Regions from separate parts of the Vogesella indigofera genome, predicted to be linked through region 1. Evidence: predicted binding sites of a transcription regulator. Region 1 holds the regulator's gene; each other region holds the start of a gene.
The links. Region 1 encodes FNR, which switches genes on or off when oxygen is low (the NO sensors DNR and NnrR bind a similar motif). Its sites were predicted from a motif close to TTGATNNNNATCAA; they were not measured.
Positions count from the first base shown of each region.

Region 2: cobA (uroporphyrinogen-III C-methyltransferase) is a predicted target of FNR. The motif match lies at 2,090-2,103, and genes of this name have one in related genera.
Region 3: PQU89_RS07955 (ribonucleoside triphosphate reductase) is a predicted target of FNR. The motif match lies at 1,819-1,832, and genes of this name have one in related genera.

Region 1 covers NZ_JAQQLA010000004.1:221,565-226,967, reverse strand. The annotation lists gene PQU89_RS06785 (efflux RND transporter permease subunit) at 1-819, shown strand, start outside; gene PQU89_RS06780 (efflux transporter outer membrane subunit) at 809-2,191, shown strand; gene fnr (fumarate/nitrate reduction transcriptional regulator Fnr) at 2,284-3,030, opposite strand; gene hemN (oxygen-independent coproporphyrinogen III oxidase) at 3,142-4,551, shown strand; gene PQU89_RS06765 (alanine/glycine:cation symporter family protein) at 4,773-5,403, opposite strand, start outside.
Region 2 covers NZ_JAQQLA010000005.1:106,860-112,262, forward strand. The annotation lists gene PQU89_RS11090 (hypothetical protein) at 1-1,073, shown strand, start outside; gene cobA (uroporphyrinogen-III C-methyltransferase) at 1,224-2,018, opposite strand; gene PQU89_RS11100 (c-type cytochrome) at 2,181-2,606, shown strand; gene PQU89_RS11105 (cbb3-type cytochrome c oxidase subunit I) at 2,648-4,102, shown strand; gene PQU89_RS11110 (cytochrome c oxidase subunit 3) at 4,165-4,749, shown strand; gene PQU89_RS11115 (LysR substrate-binding domain-containing protein) at 4,756-5,403, opposite strand, start outside.
Region 3 covers NZ_JAQQLA010000004.1:472,429-477,831, reverse strand. The annotation lists gene PQU89_RS07955 (ribonucleoside triphosphate reductase) at 41-1,762, opposite strand; gene PQU89_RS07950 (YqaE/Pmp3 family membrane protein) at 1,930-2,124, opposite strand; gene PQU89_RS07945 (helix-turn-helix domain-containing protein) at 2,248-2,808, opposite strand; gene PQU89_RS07940 (DMT family transporter) at 2,891-3,793, shown strand; gene PQU89_RS07935 (glycosyltransferase family 4 protein) at 4,004-5,071, opposite strand; gene PQU89_RS07930 (UDP-2,3-diacylglucosamine diphosphatase) at 5,059-5,403, opposite strand, start outside.

The DNA.
Region 1 (5,403 bases):
TCGGAGGCCGAGTTCCGCAAGAGCGTCGACAACCTGCGTACCGTGTTCGTGCGTGCGCAGAACGGACAGATGATTCCGCTGTCCAGCCTGGTGACGGTGGAACAGGCCACCGGCCCGGAAATCGTCGAGCGCTACAACGCCTTCCCGTCGGCCAAGCTGGTCGGCGGCCCGGCACCGGGCTACAGCTCCGGCGAAGCGCTGGCGGTGATGGAACAGCTGGCGAAGGAAACCCTGCCGGATGGCTACACCCTGGCGTGGACCGGCTCCGCCTTCCAGGAGAAATCCACCGGCGGTGCCTCGTCGACGGTGTTCGTGATCGCGCTGGTGATGGTGTTCCTGATCCTGGCGGCACAGTACGAGCGCTGGACGCTGCCGATCGCGGTGCTGACCGCGGTGCCGTTCGCGGTATTCGGCGCGCTGGTGGCCAACTGGCTGCGCGGGCTGGAGAACGACATCTACTTCCAGGTGGCACTGGTGACGCTGATCGGCCTGGCGGCGAAGAACGCGATCCTGATCGTCGAGTTCGCGGTGCTGAAGATGGAAGAGGGGCGTTCGCTGACCGAGGCGGCGGTGGAGGCGGCCAAGCTGCGTTTCCGCCCTATCGTGATGACCTCGCTGGCCTTCATCCTCGGTTGCGTGCCGCTGGCGATTTCCAGCGGCGCCGGCTCCGCCAGCCGTCACTCGATCGGTACCGGCGTGATCGGGGGCATGTTGGCCGCAACCTTCATCGCGGCACTGTTCATCCCCCTGTTTTTCAAACTGATTATGCAGTGGAGTCAGCGCAAGCCGGCGCCACAAGGAGAACAGCATGATGCTTAAGCAAGCGCTGTTGCCAATCATGGTCGCCGCCGCGCTGTCGGCGTGCGCGGTCGGCCCCGACTACCAGCGTCCGCAGCTGGAAATGCCGCAGGCTGCGGCCAACGTGGCGCCGGTTGCCAGCGACTGGTGGCGCAGTTTCGAGGATCCGGTGCTGGACGCGATGATAGACGAATCGCTGCGCTACAACCGTGATCTGGTGCAGGCCGCGGGGCGGGTGGAAGAAGCCGCCGCCGCCGCTGGTGTGGCGCGTGCCGGCCTGCTGCCGCAGGTCAGCGCCAGCGCCGGCAGCGGCCGCAGCCAGATCTCGGCCTACAGCAGTGGCGGCGGGGCGCTGCTCGACAGCCGCCAGGCCGGGCTGACCGCCAGCTGGGAGCTGGACCTGTGGGGCAAGCTGCGCCGTGAACGCGAAGCGGCGCTGGCCGACGTCAGCGCCAGCGAGCGCTCGCTGGCCGCGTTGCGGCTGTCGCTGGGCAGCCAGGTGGCCAAGAGCTACTTCCAGCTCGCCAGCTACGATGCCCAGCTCGCCAGCGCCCGTGCCACGCTGCAAAGCCGCGAGCAATCGCTGCAGCTGCGCCAGAAACGCTTCAACGGCGGCATGACCTCCGAACTGGAGCTGCGCCAGGCCGAGGCCGAGGCCGCCAGTGCGCGTGCCACCGTGCCGCAGCTGGCACAGGCGGTGACGCAGACCGAACACGCGCTGGCAGTGCTGCTGGGCCGTTCGCCGCGTGACATTGCGGCCAACCTTGGCCGCGGCAAGGCCTTGTCGGCGCTGGCCGAGCCGGAGCAGATCCCGTCAGGTCTGCCGTCCGACCTGCTGCTGCGCCGTGCCGACGTGGCGGCGGCGGAAGCCAGCCTGATCGCGGCCAACGCCCGCATCGGCGTCGCCCGCGCCGCCTACTTCCCGAGCATCAGCCTGTCGGCAGGCATCGGCAGCGCCAGCACCGCGCTGGTCGACCTGTTCAGCGGCCCGGCGCAGACCTGGAACTTTGCGGCCAACCTGACCGCGCCGATCTTCAACGCCGGCCGTATCGCCGCCGGTGTCGATGCCGCCAACGCGCGCCAGAAGCAGGCGCTGGCGGTGTACGAGAAGACGGTGCAGCAGGCGTTTGCCGATACCCTGGACGCGATGTCGGCGGTCAGCACCACGCGTGCCACCGAACAGGCGCAGCTACAGCAACTGGCGGCACTGCGCGAGGCGCTGCGCCTGGCGCGGCTGCGCTACGACAACGGCTACTCCAGCTATCTGGACGTGCTCGATGCCGAGCGCGGCGTGTTCCAGGTGGAGCAGGCACTGTCCAGCGCCCGCCTGGCGCGGCTGTCGGCGGTGGTGTCGCTGTACGCGGCACTGGGTGGAGGCTGGCAGGCCGGCTGACCCCGCAACGCACGATGCAAAAAGCCCGGATCGACTGATCCGGGCTTTTTTTTTGCAGCGCGCCGGCGGGCGGCGCGATGGTATGTATGGGCTTAGCCGGCGCTGTTGGCCTGCGAGCAGCCGGCCACCAGGGCCTTCAGCTCTTCCGGCCGCACCAGCTGGATGTGCTTGTGATCGACCAGGATCCAGCCCTGCTGCTGGAATTTTGACAGCGTGCGGCTGACGGTTTCCAGTTTCAGGCCGAGGAAGCTGCCGATTTCCTCGCGGCTCATGCGCAGGATGAAATCGTTGGCGGCAAAGCCGCGGCTGGCCAAGCGCTGCGACAGGTTGAGCAGGAAGGCGGCGAGGCGTTCTTCCGCCTTCATGTTGCCCAGCAGCAGCATCACCGACTGGTCGCGCACGATCTCGCGGCTCATCAGGCGGAAGAAGTGGTGTTGCAGGCTGGGGATGTCGCGTCCCAGGCTTTCCATGCGGCTGAATGGCAGCTCGCACACCTCGCTGTCCTCCAGCGCGATGGCGTCGCAACCGTGGGTGTTGGAGGAAATGCCGTCCAGCCCCATCAGTTCGCCGGACATGTGGAAACCGGTGACCTGTTCGCGGCCGTCCTGGCTGGAAACGCAGGTCTTGAAATAACCGGTGCGCACCGCGTATAAAGAACGGAAGCCTTCTCCGCTGCGGAACAGGTACTCACCGCGCTTGAAACGGCGGCTCTGACGGATAACGGCATCCAGCTGGGCCATCTCGTCACGGTTCAGCCCCACCGGCAGGCACAATTCACGCAGGCTGCAGTTGGAACAAGTGACTTTCAGCGAATGCAGGGGGGAGGACAGATCGTTCATACCGAGAGTCGATTTCCAGGGACAGATGAGCTTGCTTGATGAGCGTCAATGCAGATCAAGGCGTAATTGCGCAAATTTACCAGTCCCCCACCAGATTTCCAATCAAAATATATGATGACTGCTCATTCTGCATTTATCCCGACCCAATGTGTTTTCGACCGGACCCTGATCGAAACACTGGAAGGGTCCGGTCCGCGTTACACCTCCTATCCGACTGCCGATCGTTTTCACGCCGGTTTTGGGGTGAGTGATTATGAGCATTGCCTGGCGCAGCGCACCATTGGGGCAAACCATCGCGGCATTTCGCTGTACGTGCACATCCCGTTCTGCAACACCATCTGCTACTACTGCGGCTGCAACAAGATCATCACCAAGGACAAGAGCCGCGCCGACGCCTACCTCGACTACCTGGAAAAGGAAATCGCGTTGGTGGCGGAAAAACTCGGCTGTCGCGAGAAGGTGATCCAGCTGCATTTCGGCGGCGGCACGCCGACCTTCCTGTCCGATGCACAGCTGGACCGGGTGATGGGCGTCATCAACCGCTACTTCGAACTGCTGCCGGAAGGCGAGTTCTCCATTGAGATCGACCCGCGCAAGGTTGGCCGCGACACGGTGCTGCATCTGGGTCGGCTCGGTTTCAACCGCATGAGCGTCGGCATCCAGGATTTCGATCCGGCGGTGCAGCAGGCGGTGAACCGCATCCAGAGCGAGGAAGAAACCCGGCTGGTGATCGACGCCGCGCGCGAGGCCGGCTTCAAGTCGGTGAGCGTGGACCTGATCTACGGCCTGCCGCTGCAGACCGCGCACTCGCTGGAAAGCACCGTCAACAAGGTGATCGCGATGGCGCCGGACCGCATCGCGCTGTACAACTACGCGCACCTGCCGACCGTATTCAAGCCGCAGCGCCGCATCAACGAGGCCGACCTGCCGTCCAGCGCCACCAAGCTCGACATCCTGCAGAACTCGGTGCAGCAGCTGAGCGACGCCGGCTATGTGTTCATCGGCATGGACCACTTCGCCAAGCCCGGTGACGAGCTGACCCGCGCGCTGGAACAGGGCCGCCTGCAGCGCAACTTCCAGGGCTATTCCACCCACGCCGACTGCGACATGATCGGCTTTGGCGTGTCATCGATCGGCAAGGTCGGCCCCTGTTACAGCCAGAATGAAAAGGACATCGACGCCTACTACGCGGCGCTGGACGCCGGCCACCTGCCGGTGATGCGCGGCATGACGCTGACCCAGGACGACATCCTGCGCCGCAGCGTGATCCAGGCGCTGATGTGCCGCTTCTCGCTGTCGGTGGAGGCGATCGAGCAGACCTTCGCCATCAATTTCGCCGAGTACTTCGCCGACGAGCTGCCGAAGATCCGCGAATTCCAGCAGATGGGCCTGCTGCATTTCGACGGCGACTTCCTGATGGTGGAGCCGAAGGGCCGCTTCCTGATCCGCAATATCGCGATGGTGTTCGACCGCCATCTGCGCGAACGCGACACGCACGCGCGCTATTCGAAAACCATCTGACCCTCGCCGCCCCGGTGGCGTGATGGCAGGCACACAGGTTGGCCACAGCGATGCGGCCAACCTTTTTCTTTATGCCGGCCACGGCGGCGCGTGGGCGAGGGTGGCGGTGCGCTCTGCTACGCAGGGATCAGCTAGCGCTCGCTCCGCCGGCCCGGCGCCATGGCCGGGCGCAAAAAAGCCCGCTTTCGCGGGCTTGCTCGGAACAGGGTTGGCCGCAAGGCTTACCACACGTCCTTGTGGATCTTGGCTTCGATTTCCGGATACTGCTTCACGTCGAACACCGGCTGCTTCACGCCGGCCTTCAGCTGCTGCTGGTAGTCCTTCAGCAGCACGAACACGTACTTGGACAGCATCACGATGGCGAACAGGTTGATCAGCGCCATCACCCCCATCGCCAGGTCGGCCATGTCCCAGACCAGCATCGAGCTGCCCAGGCAGCCGAATACCACCATGCCCAGTACCGCCAGACGGAACACGAAGATCACCGTCTTGTTGTTCTTGATGAACTCGACGTTGCCTTCGGCGTAGGCGTAGTTGCCGATGATGGTACTGAAGCAGAACAGGAACATGATCACCGCCAGCAGCGTGCCGCCCCAGCTACCCAGCGTGGCGTTCATCGCCGCCTGGGTCAGTTGCACGCCCTTCAGCTCGGCGCCGGGCACGAAGGCGCCGGACAGCAGCACGATCAGCGCGGTGCAGGTACACACGATCATGGTGTCGATGAACACGCCAAACATCTGGATCAGGCCCTGCGATGCCGGGTGACGGGTGGTGGCGGCGGCGGCGGCGTTCGGGGCCGAGCCCATGCCGGCCTCGTTGGAGAACAGGCCGCGCTTGATGCCCAGCATCATC
Region 2 (5,403 bases), on a different contig from region 1:
TCGGCAACGCCATGCTGGGCGCCTTGCTGCAGATGGTGGCGGTGGTGTCCGGCGTGCCCTGCTTGCGGCCAACGTGGTGGCGGCTGGGGGTGTGGAGCCTGTGGCAGCTGGCCACCGCCAGCCTGTGCTGGGGCTTTTACCGGGCGCTGGCGCCGCCGTGGCTGCAGCTGGCCAGCGTGCTGTTTGCGCTGCTGGCCGCCGCGCTGTCGGGCCTGCTGTACGGGCTGTGGCGCAGCCCGGCGGCGGACGGCAGCAGCCGCGGCCTGCGCCTGGCGCTAGGCCTGTTGCTGCTGACCCTGCTGCTGGGTCTGTCGATGCTGGCGGTGCTGGGCTGGGGTCGGCCGTGGCCGCTGCTGAGCCTGCTGCCGCTGCACCGGCTGGCGGCGCAGGGCTGGGTGTTGCTGCTGGTGATGGCGGTGGCGCAGGTGATCGCGCCGATGTTCCTGCTGACGCCGGCCTATCCCGGCTGGTGGCAGCGCCACGGCGCCACGCTGTGGCTGCTGGCCTTGCTGGCCGGCGCTGCTGGCCTGCTGTGGCAACCGCAGTGGCCGTGGTGGTCGCTGGCGTGGCTGCCGCTGGCGCTGTTTGCCGCACTCAGCCTGCGCCTGCTGCGCGCCAGCCGGCGGCCGCAGGAGTGGCTGCTGCCGTACTGGTGGCTGGCGTTTGCGCTGTTGGCCTTGCTGGCGGTACTGCTGCCGCTGCTGGCGTGGCAGGGCAGTGCGCCGTGGCTGGCGCGCGCGCTGGCGTGGTGTATGCTCGGTGGTTTTGCGCTGACGCTGGTGGTCGGCATGCTGTACCGCATCGTGCCCTTCCTGCTGTGGCTGCACCTGAAGAATGCGGCGCCGCCACGCCATCGCGTCCCGGCGCTGCATGCCTTCGTGCCGGAAACCGCCGCGCGGCACAGCTGGCTCGCACTGTTGCTGCTGCAGCCGCTGGCGGCGCTGTGGGTGTGGCAGCCGCAGCTGGGCTGGCCGCTGGCGCTGGCGCTGCTCGGCCTGTTGGCGCTGCTGCTATGGCATTTCGCCGCGGCGGCGCGGCAGTATCGCACCGCCCGCCGCGCCTTGCCGTCTTAGAGACTTTCACGATCGGCCGCGACTTGATCTCAATGGTGGCAATACGGCATTAAAAACGGCTTCGGGATGCTTGTTTATCTCTGGATAAACGCCGCTTCCCGGCCGTTTTTGCCTTGTCTCGCGTGAGCGCGCGTGGCCGTGAACAGGTGCTCAGCCGGCCAGCGCCTGAGCCAGCGTCGCCTGTAGTCTGGCCTGCAGTCGTACCACCTCGCCGATGATCAGCAGGGCCGGGGGTTTGACCGAGTGCTGCTGCACACAGGCACCGAGGCTGGCCAGCTCGCAGCACAGCACCCGCTGTTGCGCGGTGGTGGCGTTCTCGATGATGGCCACCGGTGTGGCGGCGGCGCGGCCGGCGGCTTGCAGCTGGTCGGCGATATTGGCCGCCTCGCCCAGCCCCATGTACACCACCAGCGTTTCCTCGGCGCCGGTGTGGCCGGTCCACTCCAGCGTGCTCTGCCCGTCGCGGCGATGGCCGGTGACGAAGCTGACGCCCTGCGCGTAGTCGCGGTGCGTCAGCGGAATGCCGGCCGCCGCCGCCGCGCCCATCGCCGCGCTGATGCCGGGGATCACCTCGCAGGCGATGCCGGCTGCGGCCAACGTTTCCAGCTCCTCGCCGCCGCGCCCGAACAGGAACGGGTCGCCGCCTTTCAGCCGCACCACGCGCAGCCCTTGTTGCGCCTTGGTCACGATCAGCTGGTTGATGTCCTGTTGCGGCAGGGTGTGGCGGCTGGCGCGCTTGCCGACGCAGATCTGCTCGGCGCGGCGGTTGACCAGCGCCAGTACCGCGTCGGACACCAGCAGGTCGTACAGCACCACGTCGGCCTCGTTGAGGCGGCGCAGCGCCTTCAGCGTCAGCAGGTCCGGATCGCCGGGGCCGGCGCCGACCAGGCTGACCTGGCCGTGGCGCAGCGGGTAGGGATGGGGGAAGGAGGCAGGGGCGTTCATTGCTGTTCCAGTCTGGCCGGCGGCCGCTAAGGGGATGACGCCAGTGTAGGAACGGCGGCGCCCGGGAATCGTTGATTCGCATCAATGCTATCTGGATGGGTGGAAACGTACAGTTCGCCCTGACACGCCGGGTTCCCGGTGACGCAAGAAAAGGAGGACGCGATGAGCGCCAGTTTTACCAAATCGACCGCGCGCAACATCTTTTACGGTGGCGCGGTGTTTTTCTTCCTGCTGTTCGTGGCGTTGACACTGGATACGGTGCAGGCGCTGCCCAAGCGCGACAACCGCGCCAACCTGACCGAGCAGGTCGCCCGCGGCAAGAAGCTGTGGGAGGTCAACAACTGCATCGGCTGTCACACGCTGCTGGGCGAGGGCGCCTATTTCGCGCCGGAGCTGGGTAACGTCTACCAGCGCCGTGGCCCGGAATTCATCAAGGCCTGGATCAAGGCGCAGCCGACCGGCGCGCCGGGACGTCGCCAGATGCCGAACTTCCATCTCAACGATGCCGAACTCGACGACCTGGTGGCCTTCCTCAAGTACAGCTCGGAAATCAATACCAATAACTGGCCGCCGAATATCGAAGGCTGATGCCTGTCGATCCCGGTAATTCATCATCCAAGGAGAACCAGATGACTTCCTCCGCAATGGCCACCGCGCGCGCTGCCAGCGTCTCGGCGGCGGCCAATGACCCGCTCACCAATGTCCAGCTCAAGTACCGCTCGCAAGCGGTGGCCAAGCCGTACTTTGTCGCCGCGATCGGCCTGTTTGTCGGCCAGATCCTGTTCGGCCTGATCATGGGCCTGCAGTACGTGATCGGCGATTTCCTGTTCCCGGAAATCCCGTTCAACGTGGCACGCATGGTGCACACCAACCTGCTGATCGTGTGGCTGCTGTTCGGCTTCATGGGCGCCGGCTACTTCCTGATTCCGGAAGAATCGGAACGCGAGCTGCACAGTCCGAAACTGGCCATCATCACCTTCTGGGTGTTCCTGATCGCCGGGGCGCTGACCATCGTCGGCTATCTGGCGGTGCCGTACGCCACGCTGGCCAAGATCACCGGCAACGACTTGTTGCCGACCATGGGCCGCGAGTTCCTGGAACAGCCGACCATTACCAAGATCGGCATCGTGCTGGTGGCGCTGTCCTTCCTGTTCAACCTGAGCATGACCGTGCTCAAGGGCCGCAAGACCAGCATCAGCATGGTGATGATGCTGGGCCTGTGGGGGCTGGCGATCTTCTTCCTGTTCTCATTCTACAACCCGGACAACCTGGTACTGGACAAGTACTTCTGGTGGTGGGTGGTGCACCTGTGGGTGGAAGGGGTGTGGGAACTGATCATGGGCGCGATGCTGGCCTTCGTGCTGGTGAAAGTGACCGGTATTGACCGCGAAATCATCGAGAAGTGGCTGTACGTGATCATCGCCATGACGCTGATCTCCGGCATCATCGGTACCGGTCACCACTACTTCTGGATCGGCGCGCCGGCGTACTGGCAGGTGTGGGGTTCGGTATTCTCCGCGCTGGAACCGATTCCGTTCTTCATGATGACGCTGTTCGCCTTCAACGTGGTCAACAAGCGCCGTCGCGAACATCCGAACAAGGCTGCGGTACTGTGGGCACTGGGCACCGGCGTGATGGCCTTCCTCGGCGCCGGCGTGTGGGGCTTCCTGCACACCCTGGCTCCGGTCAACTACCTGACCCACGGCACGCAGATCACCGCCAGCCACGGCCACATGGCGTTCTACGGCGCCTACGCCATGGTGGTGATGACCATGATTTCCTACACCATGCCGCTGATGCGTGGCCGCGAGGCCAACAGCAATGCCGCGCAAGTGGTGGAGATGTGGTCGTTCTGGCTGATGACGGTGGCGATGGTGTTCATCACCCTGTTCCTGACCGCCGCCGGCATCCTGCAGGTATGGATGCAGCGCATGGGCGACACCCCGCTGTCGTTCATGGCCACCCAGGACAAGATCGCCTTCTTCTACTGGCTGCGCGAGCTGTCCGGTGTGGTGTTCTTCATCGGCCTGCTGCTGTACATCGTCAGCTTCTTTATCCGCGGCAACGAGCGCGCCAGCGCCTGATCCCGCCGCATCCGGCAACACGGGCGCCCCTTGCGGGCGCCTTTTTCACGACGGAGCCTGCCATGAACACAGCCGCACCCGGCCTTGCCGCCCCGCCACGCGTGCCCGGCGATCTGGCGATGTGGTTCTTCATCCTTGCCGAGCTGACGGTGTTCGGCATCTTCTTTGCCGTCTACGGCGTGGCGCGGCAGCGCGACGCGGCGCTGTTTGCCGCCGGCCAGGCACAGCTGCTGCTGTGGCCGGCGCTGCTGAACACCCTGCTGCTGATCGCCGGCAGCGCCACGGTGGCGGCGGCGGTGCGCGCCTTTGCGGCCAACCTTGTGGCGAGCGGCCGCCGCTACCTGCTGGCCACGCTGCTGCTGGGCGGCGGTTTTGTGCTGCTCAAGGGCTGGGAGTTCGCCACCAAGTTCGCCGCCGGCATCACCCTGTCCAGCAGCGACTTCTGGATGTTCTACCTGTCGCTGACTTTCTTTCACTTCCTGCACGTGATCCTCGGCCTGGTGATCGTGGCCGCGGTGTATCTCCACGCCCGCCGTGGCGCCTACGATGCGGCCAACCACGACGGCGTGGAAACCGCCGCCGCCTACTGGCACATGGTCGATCTGGTGTGGGTGGTGCTGTTCGCGCTGGTGTACGTGGCGCGCTGACCAGGCTCAGCCGCCGGGGGCGATGTCGTGCAGCGGCGGCGGCTGCAAGGCCGCGAGATAGCCGGCGGTTTCCGCATTGATCCAGTGGCGGAAATCCTGCTGCTTGGCGGCGGCACTCTCGCGTTGCGGCCAGACCAGCCAGTGCGGCGACAGGTGCGGCACGCGGATGTCGGTCAGCTGCACCAGCTCGCCGCGTTGCAGCGCGCTGGCCACCAGGCTGCGCCGCAGCAACGCCACGCCCAGCCCCTGCTGTACTGCCGCCAGCACCAGATTGCTGTCGTTGATCCACAGCGCGGCGTGCGCCGGCTCCGCCACCCCGGCGGCGCTGCACCAGCCGAGCCAGGACTCCACCGTGCGCACCACCGGGCAGGCCACCACCTCGGCGGCGGTGCGCGGCAGCTGGCCGCCGTTGAAGTGCGGTGCCACCACCACCAGCAGCTCGTCGTCGAACAGCCGTTGCTGCTGCACGCCCTCCCAGCCACCACGCCCCATGCGGATGCCGATATCGACCAGCCCCTGCTGCAGGTCCTGGATGTCGAGGCTGGCACGCAGCGTGACACGATAGTGGGGGTGGCGGGCGTAGAAGCGCGGCAGCCGCGGCAGCAGCCAGTGCTGGCCGAAGGAGGGCAGCACCGCGATCACCAGCTCGTCGCC
Region 3 (5,403 bases), 250 kb from region 1:
CCACTTCCGGATACGCCTGAGGCTTATCCGGGCGACCGGCTCAGTCGCAGCAGGCGGCGCGGTATTTTTTCTCGATCAGCTCGGCGTCGCACTTCGGGCAGAAATCATGCCGCCCGGACAGGTAGCCGTGCGTCGGGCAGATCGAGAAGGTCGGGGTGATGGTGATGTAGGGCAGGCGGAAGTTTTCCAGCGCGCGCTTCACCAGCTGGCGGCAGGCGTCGGCGCTGCTCACCGCCTCGCTCATGTACAGGTGCAGCACGGTGCCGCCGGTGTATTTGCGCTGCAGTTCGTCCTGGCGCAGCAGCGCCTCGAACGGGTCGTCGGTAAAGCCCACCGGCAGCTGGCTAGAGTTGGTGTAGTACGGCTGCTGCGGCGTGCCGGCCTGCAGGATGCCGGGGTAGCGCTTGTTGTCCTCGCGCGCGAAGCGGTAAGTGGTGCCTTCCGCCGGCGTGGCTTCCAGGTTGTACAGGTGGCCGGTGGCCTGCTGGAACTCCACCATGCGCGCGCGGATGTGGTCCAGGTAGCGGCAGGCGAAGGCATGGCCCCAGTCGCTGGTGATGTCGTGGGCGTCGGCGCTGAAGTTGCGGATCATCTCGTTGATGCCGTTCACCCCCAGGGTGGAGAAGTGGTTGCGCAGGCTGCCGAGGAAGTGGCGGGTGTACGGGTACAGCCCGCCGTCGATGTGCTGCTGCACCACGCGGCGGCGCGCTTCCAGCACCTCGCGCCCCAGGTCCAGCAGGCGGTCGGTCTCGGCCAGCAGCGCCGCTTCGTCGCCGGCAAAACGGTGGCCCAGCCGTGCGCAGTTGACGGTGACCACCCCCACCGAGCCGGTCTGCTCGGCACTGCCGAACAGGCCGTTGCCGCGCTTCATCAGCTCGCGCAGGTCCAGCTGCAGGCGGCAGCACATGCTGCGCACCATGTGCGGCTCCAGCTCGGAGTTCACGAAGTTCTGGAAGTAGGGCAGGCCGTACTTGGCGGTCATCGCGAACAACAGCTCGCTGTTCTCGCCGTACCAGTCGAAATCCTTGGTGATGTTGTAGGTGGGGATCGGGAAGGTAAACGCCCGCCCCAGCGCGTCGCCGGCCAGCATCACCTCGATATAGGCGCGGTTGATCAGCGCCATTTCTGGGGCGCAGTCGCCGTAGCGGAACGGCATCTCCTCGCCGCCCAGCACCGGGATCTGCTCGCGCAGGTCTTCCGGGCACACCCAGTCGAAGGTCAGGTTGGTGAACGGCGTCTGCGTGCCCCAGCGGCTGGGCACGTTCAGGTTGTAGATCAGCTCCTGGATCGCCTGCTTCACCTGCGCGTAGTCCAGCGCGTCCTTTTTCACGAACGGGGCGAGGTAGGTATCGAAGGAGCTGAACGCCTGCGCGCCGGCCCATTCGTTCTGCAGCGTGCCAAGGAAGTTGACGATCTGGCCGCAGGCGCTGGACAAGTGCCGCGGCGGCGCCGATTCCACCTTGCCGCCGACGCCGGCAAAACCCAGCTGCAGCAGGGTGCGTAGCGACCAGCCGGCGCAGTAGCCGGACAGCATGTCCAGGTCGTGGATGTGCAGGTCGCCGTGGCGGTGCGCGCTGGCGGCTTCCGCAGGGAACACTTCGTTCAGCCAGTACTCGGCGGTGAGCTTGCCGGCGATGTTGAGGATCATGCCGCCCAGGCTGTAGCCCTGGTTGGCGTTGGCCTGCACCCGCCAGTCGGCACGGGACAGGTATTCGTTGATGCTGCTGACCGCATCCACGTGATGTTTGGGGCGTGTGTCCATGTTTTTTCCAATATCTTGTGTTTGGCGCATTGTATGGACGCAGCATGTGGTAGTGATTGATGTGGATCAAGAACGCAAAAATTCTTATGGCATGATGTGGCGCCATGAAAAATGGCCAGCCGGTCGTTGCCGGGCTGGCCATCGGGAGGCGGCGCGCGGCGCCTGCGCTAGCGTGCTTGTGCCAGCGCCTGTTTGATCTTGAGGTCGGTCTTGTACTGGCTGAGCGCGTACACCGACCAGATCGCCGCCGGGATCCAGCCGATCAGCGTGCACTGCAGCAGCAGGCAGAACAGGCCGGCAAACGGGCGCTTGATGGTGAAGAATTGCAGCCAGGGCAGCAGGATGGCGAGTAGCAGGCGCATGGTGACTCCGATCGCGGATGGACAGTGACGAGGGATTTGATGCTATCCGTTTATGTCAAAATCATCAAATGCCGTGGCGGCGGGCGGCTGCCGCGCTGACGGCGGCCAACGTTGGCCGCAGTCTCAGCCGGGTGCCGGCATCACGATGCTGCGCTGGAAGCGCAACAGGCTGCTACCCGGATTGTGGTAGCGGTAGCCGTGCTCGGTGCCGTAGCCGGCGGTGTCGCCCGCTTGCAGCGTGCGCTCGTGCCCGGCGTAGGCCAGTTGCAGTGTGCCGCTGTGCACCTCGACGATCTCGCCGCAGCCGGTCGGATCCGGCGCGGCCAGGTAGCTGTCGCCGGGCGCTAGCTGCCACTGCCACAGTTCCAGCGTGCAGCCGGCCAGCGCCAGGCTGTGCAGCAGGGTGGCGTGGCTGTCGCTGCTGTCGCCCTGCCACACCCGTACCGGCGCGTCACTGCCGGGGGCACGCACCAGCTCGGAGAAAGTCAGCCCCAGCGCGCTGGCGAGACGGTCGAGGGTGGCGATGCTGACATTGCTGGCGCCGGCTTCGATGTTGACCAGCATGCGGCGGCTGACCTCGGCGCTGGCGGCCAGCTTTTCCTGGCTCAGGCCGCGCTGCTGGCGTGCCTCGCGCAGGTTGCGGGCGACATGGCTGAAGACTTGCAGGGGAATGTGTTCGCTCATAAGTGCAATATATTGCTCATCAAACGAGTTGTGCAGTATAGTGCACAAAACTGAGCCACCACCCTACACGCGAGCCATCCCCATGTCCACCATCGCCCTGCCCGCGGCCCAGCCGCCGCGTTCCCTGCTGCCCGACCTGTCGCTGGTTGGGGTCACCCTGATCTGGGGCGGCACCTTCCTCGCGGTACAGACCGCGCTGCAATGGAGCGGCGCCTTCGCCTTTGTCGGCATGCGCTTTGCCGTCGCCGCCTTGCTGGCGCTGCTGCTGTGCCGCCGCCAGCTGGCCGGCATCAACCGCACCGAGCTGCTGGGCGGCGTCTTCATCGGCGTGATCCTGTATTTCAGCTACAACCTGCAGACGCTGGGGCTGGGCCATATCGCCAGCAGCACCTCGGCCTTCCTCACCGGCTTGTACGTGCCGCTGGTGCCGCTGCTGCAGTGGGGACTGTTCCGCCAGCGCCCGGGCTGGCTGGCGTGGGCGGGGGTGGCGCTGGCGTTTGCCGGCCTGCTGCTCCTGGCCGGGGTCGATGGCCTCAGCATTAAGCTGGGCTTAGGCGAATGGCTGACCATCGCCGCCACCGTCACCATCGCGCTGGAAATCTGCCTGCTCAGCCGCTTTGCCGCCGGCTGCAACGCCGGGCGCATGGCACTGGTGCAGCTGGCGACGGTGGCGCTGCTGTCGCTGGCCACGGCACCGCTGGCCGGCGAGGCGCTGCCGCAGTGGCAGCCGCTGCTGCTGGTGAGCGTGCTGGCGCTGGGCGCGGCCACCGCGCTGATCCAGATCGTGATGAACTGGGCGCAGCAGACGGTGCCGGCCACCCGCGCCACCATCATCTACGCGATGGAGCCGGTGTGGGGCGGGCTGATCGGCTGGCTGGCCGGCGAGGCGATGAGCGCCGGCAAGGTCGGCGGCGCGGCGCTGATCGTGGCCAGCGTGCTGCTGAGCCAGCTCAGCGCGCACAAGGTGACGCACGCGCCGGCCTGATCCTTAGAACCTGTTCACGATCTGCTGCGCTTCGGCGATACCGCGTTAAAAACGGCTTCGGAATGCTCATTGACCCCATGTCAACTCCGCTTCCTCAGCCGTTTTCGCCTTGTCTCGCTCTAGCTCGCGAGATCGTGAACACTTTCTTACGATGCACAACAATGCGGCCAACCTTGGGCAAGGTTGGCCGCAGCTGTTTTGGCATCGCGTTCAGCGCCCGCCGCCGGTGGTGAAGGCCATGCCTTCCTGCTCGCCCAGCGGACGCGGACAGAGGTGGGATTCGAACTGCCGCGTCGCCGCCGTCCAGGAGTAGCCCTCGGCCACGCGGCGCACCTGGTCGCGGTCCAGCGTCAGCGCCTGCAGGCAGGCGGTGCGCAGGTCGGCGTGCAGCACGCCGCCGCCGCTGCTGCCGACCACGTCCAGCGGGCCGGCCACCGGGTAGGCGGCCACCGGCGTGCCGCAGGCCATCGCCTCCAGCAGCACCAGGCCGAAGGTGTCGGTCAGGCTGGGGAACACGAACACGTCGCCGGCACGGTAGAAGCGCGCCAGCTCGTGCTGCGGGAACACGCCGGCGAAGTAGACATCGGGGTATTTCGCCTTCAGTTCTGCCAGCTGCGGCCCCTCGCCGACCACCCATTTCGAGCCCGGCAAGTCCAGTTTGAGAAAGGCCTCGATGTTCTTCTCTACCGCCACGCGGCCGATGTAGAGAAAGCGCGGCTGCGCGGTGTCCAGCCGCTCGCGCTCGCCGGGGCTGAACAGGCGGGTGTCGACGCCGCGGCTCCACAGCACCACGTTGTGAAAGCCGCGCGCCTTGAGGTCGGCGACGATGGCCGGCGTCGGCGCCATCACCGCCTGCGCGCGGTTGTGGAAGCGGCGCATCCACGCGTAGCTGAGTGCCAGCGGCAGCCGGGTGCGGGCGTGGATGTATTCCGGGAAACGGGTGTGGTAGGCGGTGGTGAACGGCTGGCCGTGGCGGCGGCACCAGCGCTGCGCGGCGAGGCCCAGCGGGCCTTCGGTGGCGATGTGCACCGCGTGCGGTGCGAAGGCGGCCAGTTTCGCCGCCACCTTGCGGTAGGGGAACAGCGACAGCCGGATGTCGGGATAGGTCGGGCAGGGCAGGGTGGCGAAGCCGTCGCCGTCGTCCGTCTCGCCGCCCAGCGGGGTGATCAGGGCCACCTGGTGGCCGAAGCCGCGCAGCTCGCGCACGGTTTCGGTGATGCTGCGGACCACGCCGTTGACCTGTGGCAGCCAGGCGTCGCTGATGATCATGATGCGCATGTTTCGACCTCTGTCGGGATGGGGGCGGGCGGCACAAGGTTGGCCGCAATGCTCTGCGGGATGGCGTCGCCTGCCTGCTGCGTCCAGTGCACGATCTCCAGCGTGCCGTCGTGGTGCTCGACCAGCGCCGACAGGCTTTCCACCCAGTCGCCGCAGTTGCCGTACACGATGCCGTCGATGTCCTTCACCTCGGCCTTGTGGATGTGGCCGCAGACCACGCCGTCGTAGCCACGACGGCGCGCCTCGGCGGCGAGGATGTGCTCGAAGTCGCTGATGAAGTTCACCGCGTTCTTCACCTTGTGCTTCAGGTATTGCGACAGCGACCAGTACGG